One region of the Paenibacillus sp. FSL W8-0194 genome, then DNA from elsewhere that is predicted to be linked to it. Evidence: riboswitches for the same ligand, from Rfam matches in the RefSeq annotation. Region 1 holds a riboswitch; each other region holds the start of a gene.
What was found. Region 1 has a riboswitch for cyclic di-AMP ahead of MKY58_RS27825 (C40 family peptidase). Riboswitches for the same ligand answer to the same signal wherever they lie in the genome.
Positions count from the first base shown of each region.

Region 2: it holds a riboswitch for cyclic di-AMP, as region 1 does, so the genes downstream of both, MKY58_RS10950 (3D domain-containing protein) here and MKY58_RS27825 (C40 family peptidase) in region 1, are expected to answer to the same signal.
Region 3: it holds a riboswitch for cyclic di-AMP, as region 1 does, so the genes downstream of both, MKY58_RS05480 (TrkH family potassium uptake protein) here and MKY58_RS27825 (C40 family peptidase) in region 1, are expected to answer to the same signal.
Region 4: it holds a riboswitch for cyclic di-AMP, as region 1 does, so the genes downstream of both, MKY58_RS22530 (hypothetical protein) here and MKY58_RS27825 (C40 family peptidase) in region 1, are expected to answer to the same signal.

Region 1 covers NZ_CP150205.1:6,019,969-6,024,092, forward strand. Annotated here, with positions in the region: gene MKY58_RS27810 (c-type cytochrome) at 67-426, opposite strand; gene MKY58_RS27815 (GNAT family protein) at 583-1,038, opposite strand; gene MKY58_RS27820 (C40 family peptidase) at 1,243-1,734, opposite strand; cyclic di-AMP (ydaO/yuaA leader) riboswitch at 1,738-1,876, opposite strand; gene MKY58_RS27825 (C40 family peptidase) at 2,296-2,760, opposite strand; cyclic di-AMP (ydaO/yuaA leader) riboswitch at 2,767-2,906, opposite strand; gene MKY58_RS27830 (hypothetical protein) at 3,167-4,000, opposite strand; gene MKY58_RS27835 (M1 family metallopeptidase) at 4,012-4,124, opposite strand, start outside.
Region 2 covers NZ_CP150205.1:2,449,167-2,453,290, reverse strand. Annotated here, with positions in the region: gene MKY58_RS10955 (polysaccharide deacetylase family protein) at 183-1,004, shown strand; gene MKY58_RS10950 (3D domain-containing protein) at 1,092-1,727, opposite strand; cyclic di-AMP (ydaO/yuaA leader) riboswitch at 1,756-1,910, opposite strand; gene MKY58_RS10945 (amino acid ABC transporter ATP-binding protein) at 2,093-2,815, opposite strand; partial or broken gene MKY58_RS10940 (amino acid ABC transporter permease) at 2,802-3,455, opposite strand; gene MKY58_RS10935 (transporter substrate-binding domain-containing protein) at 3,622-4,124, opposite strand, start outside.
Region 3 covers NZ_CP150205.1:1,283,021-1,287,144, forward strand. Annotated here, with positions in the region: gene MKY58_RS05475 (type II CAAX endopeptidase family protein) at 1-1,473, opposite strand, end outside; cyclic di-AMP (ydaO/yuaA leader) riboswitch at 1,734-1,874, shown strand; gene MKY58_RS05480 (TrkH family potassium uptake protein) at 1,937-3,280, shown strand; gene MKY58_RS05485 (TrkA family potassium uptake protein) at 3,327-3,995, shown strand; gene MKY58_RS05490 (cation:proton antiporter) at 4,012-4,124, shown strand, end outside.
Region 4 covers NZ_CP150205.1:4,920,337-4,924,460, forward strand. Annotated here, with positions in the region: gene kdpB (potassium-transporting ATPase subunit KdpB) at 1-112, opposite strand, end outside; gene kdpA (potassium-transporting ATPase subunit KdpA) at 214-1,890, opposite strand; gene MKY58_RS22530 (hypothetical protein) at 2,160-2,552, opposite strand; cyclic di-AMP (ydaO/yuaA leader) riboswitch at 2,730-2,905, opposite strand; cyclic di-AMP (ydaO/yuaA leader) riboswitch at 3,015-3,218, opposite strand; tRNA gene MKY58_RS22535 (tRNA-Leu) at 3,682-3,764, opposite strand; gene MKY58_RS22540 (helix-turn-helix transcriptional regulator) at 3,903-4,124, opposite strand, start outside.

The DNA.
Region 1 (4,124 bases):
ACACGCTTCGCCAGACCTTGCGGTCATGCGCGAAGCGTGTTTTTATTCCTTCAAGGAAAACGGCCATTACTTTTTGGCTGCAAGCCACTGGGCTACGTTGGCAATCTCCTCTTTTTGGAGCTTGTCTTTGAAGGAAGGCATGCCGCCTCTGCCCTTGGTAATGATCGTGTAAAGTTCTTCAGCAGACATCTGGGAGCCGATTTTTTGCAGGTTCGGTCCCACGCCGCCTTGCAGCTGGTCGCCGTGGCAGCTGATGCAGCCCTGGGCTTTCACAACGGCTTCTGCCGCTGCAGCGTCCATGGTTACTTCAGGCATGGTCGGTTTTTCTTCTTCGGCTACCTGCTCTTTACCCGGCAGCGTAAACATAAGCACAACGGCCATTACGCATGCAATCGTTATCAAACCGCTCATGATCCATTTTTGCATCCGTTTTCGTCCTTTCTATGTAAACTGCAGTTCTCTCATTTCTTCATTATAACGGAACAAGCCGGTACATCAAATAGTTTGTGACAAAAAAGCAAACGAAAGCCAGTTTAAATCCACTAAACGTACACAATTTTGTACCATTTTTCATTGACGTTTTTAAAGCCCTTGATAAACCATGCAGTAAAAGCGCTCGACGCCTTCAGGCGTCTGTTTTTCGTACGTATCGGTGATCTCGAATCCTGCCTTGACGTAAGCGCGTATCGCCCGCAAATTCCAATCCTGTACCTCCAGATCGATCTCCTGTCCGGGAAAGCGGTCTTTTGCCGTCTCCACGATCGCCTGGATAAAGCCCGGACCTCGTCCCTGGCCGCATAAATCCGGCCGCATGCCTAAACCGAGGCGCACGACGTTGACCATCGGAAACAGCTGCGCGAACCCGCATAGCTGCCCGTCTCCATCCAGCACCGAAACGTATTGCTGCCTCCGCAGATCCGGATCTCCAAGCTCGATGCCGAGGGCCTCCATCTGCTCCCAGGGAAGCCAGCCGTAGATGCGGTCGTAAGGGGGGGCGTACATCCAGCCGCAGCAGGCCTCGGCCTGCTCCCGCGTCATGGGCGTAACGGTATAAGAGTCCTTCGAAACGTTCACAAGAAGCCTCCTTTCGTAAGAGACGTCCGCTGCTAAGTAGCATTTGATGATTCCATAAAATCTATTCCTCGGGGATCAAGCGCGACAAGCGCAAAAAATCCCGTACGGAGATTCGGCAAAAATCTCGGTACGGGCTGTCGTACAAACCGTGCGGATCAGGCAAAAATGTTATTCAACGTCATCATTGTCTGCAGAATCGACGGCAGAGGCTTGATATGTATCACTGCTCATAATACGTTTCGCGCCAACGTAGCGGTTGACGTAATAGCTTTCGCTAAGCGAACTGACGACAACGCCGCGGGATGTCGAAGCATGTGCGAATTTACCGTCGCCGACGTAAATGCCGACATGGGAAACGCCGGAACCGGATGTATTAAAAAATACGAGATCTCCTGCTCTCAAATCGCTGCGGGAAACGGAAGTGCCCATCGTAAACTGCGAACCGGACTGGTGAGGCAGGTTGATGCCGAGATGCTTAAATACGTACATCGTAAATCCGGAGCAGTCAAAGCCGTTGGTCGTCGTTCCTCCGGTTCTGTATTTCGTTCCGAGCACATCGTCGATGACTTTGTCCATTTTCGAATCCGCGAAAGCGCTTCCGGCCCCAACGGTAAATACGATGGCAAAACTCATGACTGCTGCTGCTAGCTTCTTTTTCAAAATTAATACTCCTTCCGGTGCCTGCGAGGTTAGCTTAAGGATTCGGTAGAAGGTCCCCTATGATCCCTCTGTTGCAAGATCAATTCACCCGTAAATGGTTCCCCCGCTTCCCTAGTGTGAGGAAATTCGGCATATGTCTTTTTACACTATATACTTCAGGAGCCGCCTGTTTACAGGCAACGGCTCAACAAAGATTACAAAGTTGTTACTAACGCTGGGATTATTGTAACAAAGGAATGACGTTTTGGCAATTGTTTCTATGCCTAAACCTTCAAAAAAATCACCATAATTTCGGGATTTTTGCCAAATCGGCTCCAACGAAGGACAATTATAAGCGTTTTTTACTTAGAAAATTGGTTTATTTAACGGAAAGGAAGGGTAAATCATAGTTGAAGGCACGTGGATGAGCGGAGTTTGAAAGTTCGAAAAAAATTTTTTTTGAAAGTTGTTACTTTTTTAGGTTTTCAAACGTCTAATAAGTAACAGGAAACCCGCGAGGGATTTCGGCAAAAATCTCCGCGCGGGCATCGTAAGCTTTTTCGTATGTTTATGGGTGAGTTTCTAGTTGTAGACGGCCGCTTTGTATTTAGCGGTACTCATGACACGTTTGGCGCCAATGTAGCGATTGGCGAAATAGCTGTTGCTGAGCTTGCTGATGGTCACGCCTTTCGAAGAAGACGAATGGGCAAATTTTCCGTTTCCTACGTAGATTCCGACATGGGATACGCCTGCGCCGCTCGTATTGAAGAATACCAGATCTCCGGCACGCAAATTGCTTTTGGAGACGGCGGTGCCGATTTTGAATTGGGCGCTGGATTGGCGCGGAATGGAAACCCCTAATTTTTGGAATACATAACGCGTAAACCCGGAGCAATCAAAACCTTTGGTCGTCGTTCCTCCGGTTTTGTAGGAAACGCCGATGGTGCTGTTCACGACATGACTCAGAGAAGATTGCGCGAATACGCTGGTTCCCATGGAGAACATAAGCGTCAAACCAAGCGCCGCGGCTGTTAACTTCTTTTTCAAAAATATAAACCCCTTCCATGTTGCCTGCGAGGTTAGCTTAAGGATTCGGTTGAAGGTCGTCCCCTATGATCCCTATGCTGCGAGATCAATTCACCCAAAGTGGTTCCCCCGCTTCCCGGTGCCAAGGAATTCGGCCTTGATCAAGCACCCGAAAGTGACTATTGATGACGATTAATTGGTATTTTCGTTGAAAATATCGTTACAGCACAATATGAAAAAGTTACAGTAAAAATGACAAAGTTGTTACTAACTGCTTACTCGGATTATTTTAACAGAGGATGACGACTTTGGCAAATCGTTCGGGATCTAAAAACGACAAAAACCCCGCCCTTTTTATTTTGAAAGGGGGGGGTTTTTCTTATATCAAGGGGTTGGAGTGATGACAAAAAGTTAACTTTTTGATGATTTATTTTTCCGTGCCCCGATGCGCTTGGGCGTACCACAGGTCAAACTTCGCCGAAATGCCCCATAATCTCATAATGCAGCTGACGAGGTGGTAGCCCTGCTGGAGGATGAGCGCGATGATGCCTGCCCACATCCAGGAAACTCCCGTACAGAGGCTGAACAAAATCAGGCTGAGCGAGCCGAGTATCAGCGAAACGCCGATGAGCGGGAACGCGCCGCGCAGGCAGTGCCACAAGGGAGGCAACAAGCCGCCGCCGCCGGTCTTGCCGAACTGCATGAAAAGAATCAGTTGGTGCACGATATATCCGTACAGGAGCCATCCCAAAATCCAGGGAAGAACGGACAGGCCCATGGATTGCAGCGGCATCCCGTCCAGAAGCGCCGCATATACCTTAGGTATGACCCAGTAGGCCGGGGCCGCGAGCAGAACCCATTCGATCAAGTGAAACAGAAGGACGGTTTTTCCGTGGCGCTTCATGCCTTGGAAGAAAAACAGCCCGACTTCGCCCTCGCGTTCACGGTGCAGCCCGTAAAAAATTCCGGCATGGATAAAAGGGGTCAGCAGCATGCGAAGGGCAAACATCGAAAGAAGAATCCAAATGTACATATGCACCGTGCCGCTGTCGGAAAGGCTCATTTTGCCTTCGATGTAATAAAGCAGCTGGCTGAGCTCATTGGGCTCGGGGTCCGGATAACGCATCAGCAGCGGAGTGACGGCCGAATGGACCAGCCTGTACAGAAAGTAGCCCCAAATCAGCTGGTACAAAAAGAGAATGATGACGATATAAAATTGGTTTTTAAGACTTTTCCAGCCATGCGCAATATGGGATTTCACCGGTTCTCACCTCACCAGGACAGACTTCCAAGCAGCGTCTCGATCAGCTTGGTGATGCTTACGTTCCAGCGGACCAGAACCTTCTTGTCCATATCCGCTTTCAAGTAATTGTTGAAGTGCCTGT
Region 2 (4,124 bases), 2.5 Mb from region 1:
GTTATGCCTATATCTTGCTCAACAGGACAAGTTTGCACACATTATTATACACCTTCGGCCCGGAATGTTGGCAATATGCGGCATGGATTTGGCCCATCCATCATAATTCCTTCCAATTCGGGACATAACAGTAGAGACCGTTTCATTTATGAGCACACCGCCGAAAGGAGCCGATTACCGTTATGAGAAACGCCTATCTCGGCAAAGCCTGTTTGGGGCTGCTTCTGATCAGCCTCCTTTGCCCAGACCCCGGCCTTCAAGCGGCAAAGCTGACAGAACCCTCTCCCTCCCATCCCGCCAAGGAAACCGGCGCAACCAGCCGGGCGGAAAAAGGACAGGAGAACCAGACGCTGACCTTGGGTCAGCTGATCAAAAAATATCCGGATACGTTCAAAATCCACGGCCCCCGCGTCAAGCAAATCGCCCTCACGTTCGACGACGTCCCGGATCCCCGGTTTACGCCGCAGGTGCTCCGCATCTTGTCCGAAAACAAAGTGAAAGCGACGTTTTTTGTCGTCGGCAGCCGGGCCAAAAAACACCCCGACCTTGTCGCCCGCATCGTGCGGGAGGGACATGTCATCGGAAATCATTCCTACAACCATCCCCAGTTCCACAAGTTGACCATGTCCGAATACATGGACCAAATCATCCGAACGGAAAACATTTTGTACGGCCTGACCGGCTACAAGCCGAAGCTCATCCGGCCGCCTTACGGGGACATTACCGAAAGCCAGCTGCGCTGGGCCAAGCGGGAAGGATACAAGATCGTGAACTGGAACGTGGATTCGCTGGATTGGAAAGGCATCGGCAAAAACACCGTCAAAAAAAACATCATGACCGCGGCCGGGCAAGGCTCCATCATCCTGCAGCATGCCGGAGGCGGAAGCACTTCCGATTTGACCGGAACAATCGAAGCCTTGCCGGAAGTCATTCGAGAACTGAAGCAAAAGGGATACACGTTCGTGACCGTGCCGAAGCTGCTGAAAATCCAAAAAGACAAATGACGGCTTCAACCGCAAAACAGCCTCCGCGAATTCATCGCAGAGGCTGTTTTAGCGTTCCGGTATATTGGCAGATGACGGGATGCCATCTTATTTAATGAAATACAGTTCGACGTCCTGGAAACCGAAGTTGCTGACCGACTGAGGGCTTCCCGGCACGAAAATGTCGATGCGGTTGCCTTTGATCGCGCTGCCGGTATCGCTGGCTGTCGCCACGAATGCTTTTTTCGGAAGGCCCGGGAAGCTGTGCCCCGTTACGAGCACTTTCGTGCCGAGCGGAATGACGGACGGGTCGACCGCGATCGTGCCGAGCTCCAAGGGGTTCCCGAAATAGTCGACGGCTCCCCATTTGCCGTTTTCGCTGGCGGCCGAGGAATATGCCGTCGCTTTGACTTTCAGCGTTTTGTTGTAAGCGAAGGTCTTGCCCCAAGCTTCGACGACTTTTTCGCCGGAATCGACGTTAAGCGATGCTGAAATCGCCACCGGAGCAGGATCGGCATAGGCTTTCATCGTTTCGCTTGCAGGTATGTTCAGCTTCAATCCGGCGTAAATGTTGGTTGCCGGTATGTTCGGATTTGCGTTCATCAATTGGTTCAGGTTCACGCCGTATTGTTTCGAAAGCGTATAGTAAGTGTCGCCTTCCTTGGCTACATGGACGGAATCCGCATGGACCGGCACGGCCTGTACCGCCAATGCAATGCCCAGCGCCGCTGCAAAAAACTTCATTTTCATAAATCTCTTTTTCATAGTTCCTCCTTAAAATCCTTCATGCCTGCGAGGTTAGCTGTCGGGTTCGGATTGAGGAGACAACCCTACGATCGAATACGATTCACCCCAAGTGAACATGGTGATTCACGGTGGAAATGGTCCCCCGCACTTTTCGTTCCAAAGTTTTGGCTCATTCAATATATCACAATTTTGTAACCTGTGCGCATGAAAATGTTACCAAATTGCAATCTCCCACCAAAAAAGTGCCATTATCAAGGCGTTTTCGCGCAAAAAGATTTCGAAAAAAATGAAGCAAAAGTTACAATCGCACAAAAAAAGCCCCGGGCAGCAAACGAAGCCCGAAGCTTGAAAATATGGGATCTCTATAGTACCTTGCTCAAAAAGTCTTTGGTTCGCGGATTTTGCGGATTGTTGAACACCTCGGCAGGCGTTCCTTCTTCCATGATTTTACCGCCGTCCATAAAGATAATGCGGTCCCCGACCTCTCTGGCGAAGCCCATCTCGTGCGTCACGATGACCATCGTCATGCCGCCTTCGGCAAGCTTTTTCATGACCTCGAGCACCTCGCCGACCATCTCGGGATCCAGCGCCGACGTCGGTTCGTCGAACAGCATCACGTGAGGCTGCATGGCCAGCGCCCGCGCGATGGCGATCCGCTGCTTCTGCCCTCCGGAAAGCTGGGAAGGATAAGCATCCTTTTTGTCTTCCAGCCCGACGGTCCGCAGCAGGTCCATCGCGATTTTTTCAGCTTCGCCCTGCGGCATCTTTTTCACTTTGACCGGAGCCAGCGTAATGTTTTGCAGCACCGTTTTATGCGGGAACAGGTTAAACTGCTGGAACACCATGCCCATTTTTTCGCGGGTCAGGTTGATGTTATGCCGTTTTCCGGTGATCGACTCGCCTTCAAACATGATTTCGCCGCTCGTGGGAACTTCCAGCAAGTTCAGGCAGCGGAGGAAGGTGCTTTTCCCCGATCCGCTCGGGCCGATGACGACGACGACCTCCCCCTTCGCGATTTCGATGTCGACGCCCTTCAAAATCTCCAGTTTTCCGTACGATTTATGCAGATCTTTAACGGTGATCATCCGTTCTCAACCTCCTTTCGAACAAACCAAGCAGCTTGGAAAGCAAAAACGTCATGATGAAATAAATCACGGCGATGATCAGCAGCGGTTTAAGGTAATCATACGTGATGGTGTTGACGGCCCCGGCTTGATACATCAAATCGCCGACCCCGATAAAGGACACGATCGAAGATTCTTTGATAATGGTAATGAATTCGTTGCCGATCGCCGGCAGCACGCTTTTAACAGCTTGTGGAAGGACGATATGCCTCATCGTCATGGCTTTGCTCATCCCGAGCGAACGGGCGGCTTCGGCCTGCCCTTTGTCGACGCCTTGAATGCCCGCCCGAAAAATTTCCGCCAAATAAGCGGAGCTGTTGATCGTTAACGTAATCGCGCCCGACTCAATGGCTGAAAATTTGATGCCGAACGAGACGAGCCCGTAATGGATGATGAACAGCTGCACGAGCATCGGCGTTCCCCTCAAAAACTCAACCCAGATGGATCCGATGAAGCGAAGAACCCGAATCCGGGACATCCGCAGCAGCGAAACCAGCATGCCGAGTATAAAACCGCAAAAAACGCCGATGACCGCAAGCAGCAGCGTGTATTGAACTCCCGTGAAGAAATAGGAGCGATACGTCCAAAAAATATTAAAAATGTCCATGTAACGGTCTGTTCCTCCTTATATTACTGGGACCGGAGCCTATTAAGCAGCACGGAATCCCTCATAGATTCGACATGCCGCCGGCACCCCGGGGCAGAAAAAATAGCGGAAATGGCTTCCGCATATTTTTCCTCCGTGCCTATTTATTATGTCGCCGAATTTATTTTTGCGCGGCGAGGTCGCTTGCCTCGGATACGAATTGATCGATTTTGTTTTCCGATTTCAGGCGGTCCAGCGTTTTGTTGATCTGGTCGAGAAGCTCTTTGTTGCCTTTTTTCACGCCGATGGCATAACCGTCTTCTTCGTATTCCGGCACGGCTTCGGCAATCGTCAGACCTTTGACGTTTTTAATGAAAGCTTCCGCAACCGGCTTTTCCATGATAGACGCGTCGACGCGGCCGGAGTTCAGCTGCATGATGATGTCGTTGATTTTGCCGAGGCCGGTGATTTGGGCCCCAGGAATGGATTTGGCGATATCTTCCTGGATCGAACCGGTCTGGATGCCGAAGGATACGCCCTTAAGCGAGTCCATCGTTTTGTATTTGTCTTTGTCTGCTTCGCGGACGACGACGGCTTGCTGCGCTTTATAATAGTTGTTGGAGAAATCCACCTGTTTTCTGCGGGTTTCGTCCGGGGTCATCCCGGAAATGACGAAATCGACGC
Region 3 (4,124 bases), 1.3 Mb from region 1:
AATGAAGCTGAACAGCAGCCCGATGACCGTCAGTTCGATCGGACGCGTAATGACGGGGTAAATCGGATAAAGCGTGTGTCCGAGCGCCCAAATCAGCGTCGTGATCAGACAGGCGGCAAACGTGCTGCGCAGCAGCTTTTTCAGCATCGGAATGCCGAACAGGCGGTAGACCGCTTCCTCGGAAATGCCCGCCATCCACGCCATAATCGGCAGCAGCCAAGGATATAACATGTTGTACGGCGATTGCGTGGCATCGGTCGTCGACCAGCTGTGGATCGTTTTGTCGAGCACGATGTAAATGACGGACTGGACGCCCATCAGAATAAACGCCCATAGGTACCCGGTGTACATGCTGTGCAGCACGTAAGGCCCGTAGCCGGGTTCTTTGGCTTTGGCCCAGGCATTGATGCCGGCTTTGCGCCATAATCCGTCCCCGCCCACGAGCGAGAAGTACAAAAGGGCAGCCATCACCAGGTTAAAGAAGGTCTGGAAACCGAGCATGAAGACAAGGCCGAAATTCGAAACCCCCTCGCCTTGAAATACCGGCAGCATGTTGTACGTGCTGAACGTGGCGACCGCAAAATAAAACACGCTCAGGAAAATGCCCCTCTTGAACGACGTATGGGCCCGGGTCAACGCGCTGTATACGATGGCCAGTACGCCTAGCACGAACGTCAGCAGACCGTAGCCCAAGATGGTCAGCCATTTGGCTTTGGACGTTTCCTTTTCGACGTAGGCCGCATGCGCCTCCGGCACGCTAAAGGTCTGTTCGAAGGAATGAACTTTCCCTTCCTCGAACGTCAATTTGACTTGAAGGCTTGAACGGCCGATCGCCCGGTTCGGGTCGGTGTATACGAGTCCCGCCTCGTTCTCTTTGGTCGACAGCTCCAGCTTGCCCGGGTCGTGACCCATTTGCTGCAGCCAAGGTGCGGCAAGCTCTTCTTTTTTCTCCAGCGACAGGCCGCCTTCCACGATTTTCAGCTTGGTTTCGCGTTTGGTTTTATTCGGGTCCGCCATGGCCGCGGCATAATTCGAATAGCGGGGCGTAACGGAAAAAGCGACGACCTTGCCCGAATTCATATGTACGTCGATATTGGCGTAACCTTCGTTTTGGCGTTCGGCCAAACGGACGCGGAACACGTCGTAGGGATAACTTTTTTCAAACGTTTTGTTGTATTCGTTCAGCAGCTTTTCCCGCGACAAATAGCCGTATAGATCCGAGTTGGACTGGTACGTGATGACCGCGTCCTTGCTCGGGTCCGGCTCCAAATGCAGCGTGTTTTGCATGAAGGCCTCCGCGGCGCGTTGGGCCTCCGCCTTGCTGATGACCTTCGTGTTTTGCTGCTCCAGCGTTTCCGAGGCGGTGGAAGGGAGAATCTGGAACAAGACGAATAAAACGAGTCCGATGACCGCAAAAATGCCCAGCCATTTGTAATTGGCTTTGAGCCGCAGCGGTTGTCCGACGGGATTCATGAAATGCCCCCTTTGTTTGGATTGTAAAGATATATACCTAGTATAAACGTAAACATAGCATACGATGTCCCTCGAAAGCCAGTTTTCTCCCTCATTGGCCGTGAAAAAATGATGAAAATCGTGGAAAGTGATTGTAAACGCGAGAGAAAGGCAGACTTTTATGAGATTTGCGATGCAATCGGGCCGTATTCCCACGTATTCATTCGAATAATGGCTTTGTGATGTAAAACGAATAGGATTATAATCTTTGAAGCAAATGAATAATCCGTACGCCGAATTTCGATATGAAAACGGGGGAACCATTATTTTGGGGTGAATTTCGCTTTTATCCATAGCGAATAGGGCAACCTGTGCATGCCCGAATCCGTCAGCTAACCTCGTAGGCGTTATGCAGCAGGAACCAAACCGAAAGGCATTGGATTTCCGATGCTTTTTTTCTTTTGACTTTTTTAAAGAGGTGACTATGTTGACAGCGAAAATCAGGTGGTTTCGATTGGCTCCCCCGCAAATTCTTGTATTGGGGTTCGCCGGCATTATATTGATCGGAGCCATACTTCTCACCTTGCCGATTTCGAACACGACGGGCAAGCCGCTCCGGTTCATCGATGCTTTGTTTACGGCGACTTCGGCGACTTGCGTTACCGGTTTGGTTGTTAAGGATACGGGAACGTTTTTCAGCACCTTCGGACAAGTCGTTATTATGCTGCTGATTCAGGTCGGGGGGCTCGGTTTCATGACGATGGCCACCTTGTTTTCCCTCGTGCTGAAGCGGAAGATTTCGCTGCGCGACCGCCTGATCCTCCAGGAAGCGATGAACCAGAACACGATGGAGGGCATCGTGCGGCTGATCCGGAAGGTGCTTATCTTTTCGCTCGTGATCGAAGGCTGCGGAGCGGTTTTGTTCGCCATCCGCTGGTCCTTTGACATGCCGGTCGGCCGGGCGGTGTACTTCGGGATATTTCACGGGGTATCGATGTTCAACAACGCGGGCTTCGACCTTTTCGGCCATTTCAACAGCCTGACGGGGTATGTGTACGATCCGCTCGTCAATATCGTCGTCATGTTTTTGATCGTTTCGGGCGGGATCGGATTTATCGTCATGTCGGACCTGGTGGATTACCGGCACAAACGGAAGCTTTCGCTGCATACGAAAATCGTGCTGTCCATGACCGGGGCGCTGATTCTGATCGGGGCGATCGTCATTTTCGTTTTCGAATTCACGAACCCGAAAACGCTCGGTTCCTTGAATTGGGGCGGCAAAATTCTTGCGTCGTTTTTCCAATCGGTCTCGCCGCGGACCGCGGGGGCCAACACGCTGGATCTCGCAAGCATGCGGCAAGCGTCCCAGTTTTTCATGGTCATCCTGATGTTTATCGGCGCATCGCCGGGATCCACCGGAGGCGGGATCAAAACGACCACCTTCACCATTCTGGTCGGCGCGGTCATCGCCATGATCCGCGGACGCGACGATATCGTGCTTTACCGCTACCGCCTGGCGCAGGATCGCATCTTTAAGGCGCTGACGATCACCTTCCTCGCGTTGTTTCTGGTGGTCGGGGTGTCGATGGTGCTTTCGACGACGGAGGACAGCAACTTTTTGACCATTTTGTATGAAACGACTTCGGCTTTCGGGACGGTCGGGCTTTCGCTTGGACTTACGCAGCATTTGACGCTGGTCGGGAAAATATTGATCTGTCTCACGATGTTTGCGGGACGGCTTGGGCCGCTGACCCTGGCTTACGCACTTGGCCCGAAAAAAGGCAAAGAGCTGTACCGGCATCCGGAAGGCAAAATCATTATCGGCTAGTTTCAAAGAAAACAGAAATTGATTAAATAAGGAGTATCAGGAGAGAATGAAAACACAGCAGTTTGTCGTCATCGGTCTGGGACGTTTCGGCTCCAGCCTTGCACTCGAGCTCGTCGATTTGGGATACGAGGTGCTCGGGGTCGATAAAAACGAGGAAGTCGTCAGCGACATGAGCGAATATTTGACGCATGCCGTCGTGGCCGACGCCACGGACGAGGAAGTCCTCAAATCGCTCGGGATCCGCAATTTTGACTGCGGCATCGTCGCGATCGGAGACGATATCCAGATGAGCATCCTGGCCGCGATTTTGCTGAAGGATTTGGGCGTGCGCACGGTCGTGGCCAAGGCGATTTCGGTGCTTCACGGGCGCGCGCTGGAGAAGCTGGGCGTCGACCGGGTCATTTTTCCGGAAAAGGACATGGGGATCCGGGTTGCCCATCAGCTTGTGACGCCGAACCTGCTCGACTACATCGAGCTGTCCAAGGAATACAGCATCGTCGAAATGAAGGTGCCTGAAAAACTGGACTGCAAAACGTTAAACGAAATCAACACCCGCGCCAAATTCGGCTGCAGCATCGTAGCGATCCACCGCCAGGGAAAAGTGATCGTCGCTCCGACCGCAATGGATCAGCTCCGCGCCGGCGACATTATGGTGATCATCGGCGCGAACGACAACATCGACCGGTTCGAAAGCGAAGCCGTCAATGCAGACTAGATGGGAGTAAGTTAACGTGGAAACCCAGACGACCGAAATCATTCATCATATTTTAATCCTGCTGCTCTTTATCATTACCGTCGGGATGTTGGCCGGAAGGCTGGCATCCTGGCTTCGTTTGCCGGACGT
Region 4 (4,124 bases), 1.1 Mb from region 1:
CGAACATGACCGGGTTTTTCATCATGACGACCGGATTCAGTTTAATGAAGCTGTCCTTCAGCGCCTGCTTCACGATGCTTCCCGTCAGCATGCTTTTTCGTTTTCCGTCCATGATTTTCTCCACCTCGTTTATCCATCGCTTAACATGCGTTTTTCGATGGGACGCTCCCAGCGAACCATCGCTTCCGTTTGCAAACCATTTCGACAGGCCCCTTACATCGTCAAAAACTCCGCGATTGGCCCCAGCACGAGCACAGGCAGGAAGGTCAAAGCCCCGATCAGGAGCACCGTTCCGACCAGAATCCCGGCAAACAGCTTCGTATCCGTGCGGAAGGTGCCGATCGATTCGGGAACGGGCTTCTTCCGCGACAACGAACCGGCCACGGCGAGAAGCGCGATGATCGACACATACCGTCCCAAAAGCATGACAAGCCCCGTGCTGACGTTCCAGAACACCGTGTTATCCCCCAGCCCTTCGAAGCCGGAGCCGTTGTTCGCCGCGGATGACGCAAATTCGTACAACGCCTGGCTGAGCCCATGATACAGCGGATTCGAAAGGGCGTCCGTGCCGAGATGCGTCAGGAACGAAATGGCCGTCGGCGCCAAAATGATCAGCGGATGCGCCAGGACCGCGACGGCGATCAGCTTCATTTCCCGGCTTTCGATTTTGTTCCCGAGAAACTCCGGCGTCCGCCCGACCATGAGGCCGCAAATGAACACGCCCAATATGGCGTACATCAGCATGTTGACCAGCCCGACGCCTTTGCCCCCGAAGACGACGTTCAGCATCATCTGAGCCAGCGGAGCCAGCCCGCCGAGCGGGGTCAGCGTATCGTGCATGTTATTGACCGAACCGGTCGTCGCCGCGGTCGTCACCGCCGTGAACAAAGCGGACTGCGCCACGCCGAAACGAACTTCTTTTCCTTCCATGCTGCCCTGCGAAGCGTCGATGCCCAGCTGATGGATCAGCGGGTTGCCGCTTTTTTCCGAGACGTACGTCAGGGACAGGAACGCCAGGAACAGCACCATCATGGCCGAAAAAAGAATCCAGCCCTGCTTGCGGTTGCCGGCGAAACGCCCGAACGTGTAAGGCAGCGCGGCCGATATCGTCCACATGCTTAAAATTTCGATGACGTTCGTGAGCGGACTCGGATTCTCGAACGGATGTGACGAGTTCGCCCCGAAAAATCCGCCGCCGTTCGTTCCCAGATGTTTGATCGATTCCAGGGACGCTACCGGCCCCATCGCGATATGCTGCACAGCGCCGCCAAGCGTGTTCACGGTCACCGCCTGATCAAGCGTCTGCGGCACCTTCAACCCCACAAGCACCAGGGTAACGATCAACGCGAGCGGCAGGAACACCCGGACATGGGCTTTGACGAAATCCTCGAAAAAGTTGCCGAGTCCGCCCCGCCGGCGGGTTATGCCCCGCATGAAAGCGATCGCCACGGCCAGGCCGGACGCGGCCGACGTAAACATCATCATCGTGATGACGATCATTTGCCCCAAATACGACATGCCGCTTTCCCCGCTGTAATGCTGCAGGTTCGTATTCGTCATAAAGCTGATGACGGTGTTGAAGGACAAGCTCGCCTCCATGTTTCCCGTCCCGTTCGGGTTTGCCGGCAGTCCGCCCATCCATCTCAGCGCCGCGTAACTTGCGGCCACCAGCACGACGTTCGTCGCCATCATGCTTAGGGCGTATGTTTTCCAGCTCATCCCGGAGCGTTTCCGAAGACCGATGACGGCATAAAAAAACTCCTCCACGGGACCGAACATCCGGTCCGTCCAGTTCGCCTCGTTAGAAAATACGTGGTAAATATAACTGCCTGCCGGTTTGACCAACAGCAGCAGCACCACGATCACGATGCCTATCTGCAATATATCCAAAATCGTTTCCTCCTCTTATAAGCGGGTCGAAGGCGTCTAAGCCTGCTCCGCCCGGCCTTTCTAAAACCGTTCCGGATGGATCAAGGCATACGCCAGGTAGACGAACACAAACGCCGTCAGCACCAAAACCACGATCATCGGCCTTCGCCTCCCCCATCCACGACATGGCCGCACCACATGAGGAACAGCAAAAAGATTCCGAACACGCCCGCAAGCGTTAAAATCATTAAAAAATCCATCATGGTTCAACGCTCTCCTTGTCAAATCCCTTATTTCAGCAAAAATCCGACTTCGCCGTTCAACGTGTGAATGACGTGATCCGCGCCAAGCCCCCGGTAAATGCCCGGCGAGTGATGCGCCCGGGTGATTACGTATATCGAATCCGGCGTCCAAGCACGGCAAATTTGCAAGTAACGGCACGTTAAATTCAAACTGTTTTCGAATATAAAAATCCGGCCGATCCGCCACTCAGGCACGACCCATTCCTCCGTGTTGTTGGTATGGAGCCGGATGACTTTGGAGACGCCCAGCTTCTTCAGATCGCGTTCTTCCTTGGCATTGTTCGTCAGCGCGGCGAAAGGCCGCTTGAGATAGATCAAAAGCTTGATAAAATTGCGCCCGGCCTCGTTCGGGGCCGTCACGACGATGAGTTCCTCCTCCACGGCTCTCGCCTCCTTTCGTTTCTGGATCGGGCAATCCGCAACAATCGCACCTTTTATTAAAAATGCTTATCCGAAATGCTGACCCGAATAAAAAAAAGCCGCAGGAAAGAGGATTCTTTCCCGCGGCTTCCAACATCCATGACCAAAGAAAGCCATGAAATATCGCTCACGACGAATGGGGCCTCTCCCGATACGCTTACGAGGTTAGCTGACGGATTAGGGCGTGAGAGTCGCCCTTCCCCCGTCCGGTTTTCGGACAAAGGGATTCACCCCGGCGCCATCCGCTTGTGGAAGCAAACGGCGCGTTGGTTCCCCCGCTTCCGGCCAAAGCCAGAATTCAGCGTTAAAGACGTTTCTATTGACTTTCATCCATTTTGTGCAACGTTGCGTTTTTGGCAATAAAAAACCACAGAGGTCATCCGATCCCCTGCGGCCGATGTTCATCGATCACAAGTTTCATCATTCCTCTCTCAGGCGACGCTTACGAGGTTAGCTGACGGATTCGAGCGGTGAGAGTCGCTCTACCCGCGATCGGATCCATGGCATCCGTTCGCAGGATTCACCCCGGCGCCTCCCTGCCTTCCGACTCTCACACCGGACGACGGGACGCGCGATTGGTTCCCCCGATTTCCGCTTCTTCAAACGGAAACTCAGCGATTTAAAAATGGAAACATGTTCAATTACGATTTGAATCATACACCCGCGTGCATCGGCATGTAAAGGAGACGCGAAATCGTTATCCGCGTAAAATGACGACCCTAGCATACAGGTTACCGCTTACAAAAGTCTTTATCTGCGCCAAGCTCTCGCATGCTCTCTATTTTTCGCGTTTTTGGCAATGGATTCGAAAGCCCCTTCTATTGCGTTCCTTTGAATCGGATCCCTTTTTCCGCAAACCGGCCGGGCCCAATCGAATCGTGAACCATTGCCCTATGGCGACCTAAAAGCATAAAGAATGGAGCAAAACAAAAAAGAGGCCGCATTGGCCTCTTTCGTTATATGTGAGTCTATGGAATTTCCCGCGGCGGCAAAAGCTTCTTTTTACGGACGAACGCTTGGATGGCGAAACATTGCCCGGTGCAACAAAAAAATCCCTGCAAAACAGGGATTTTCTCGGTCAGATCGTCAATGCGGTAGAGAGGACTCGAACCTCCACGGGCATACGCCCACTACCCCCTCAAGATAGCGTGTCTGCCATTCCACCACTACCGCATAATATTAACTTTTGCAGCAACTCTGTTATTATACACCGATTATCACGATATGTAAATAGCTTATTTCTTTTATCCAGTCCGATCCCAGGGAATATATGATCCGTTGCGTAAAAACGGGCCGTGGACCAAAGCCCGTTCATTCCTTCAACAGCTTGCCCAGCTTGGCGACCGTATCGCCTTCCGCCGTCGGAACGTTGATCGTGACGGTCAAACCCGGGTCGTCGGACGTCACAAACGAAACCTGCTCGAATTCGAGCCTGCCCGCGGCCGGATGATGAATGATTTTTTTCCCTTCGGGGCCGTTTAAGACGTCATGCCGCGGCCACCACGCCCTGAATTCTTCGCTTGCGCGGTTTAA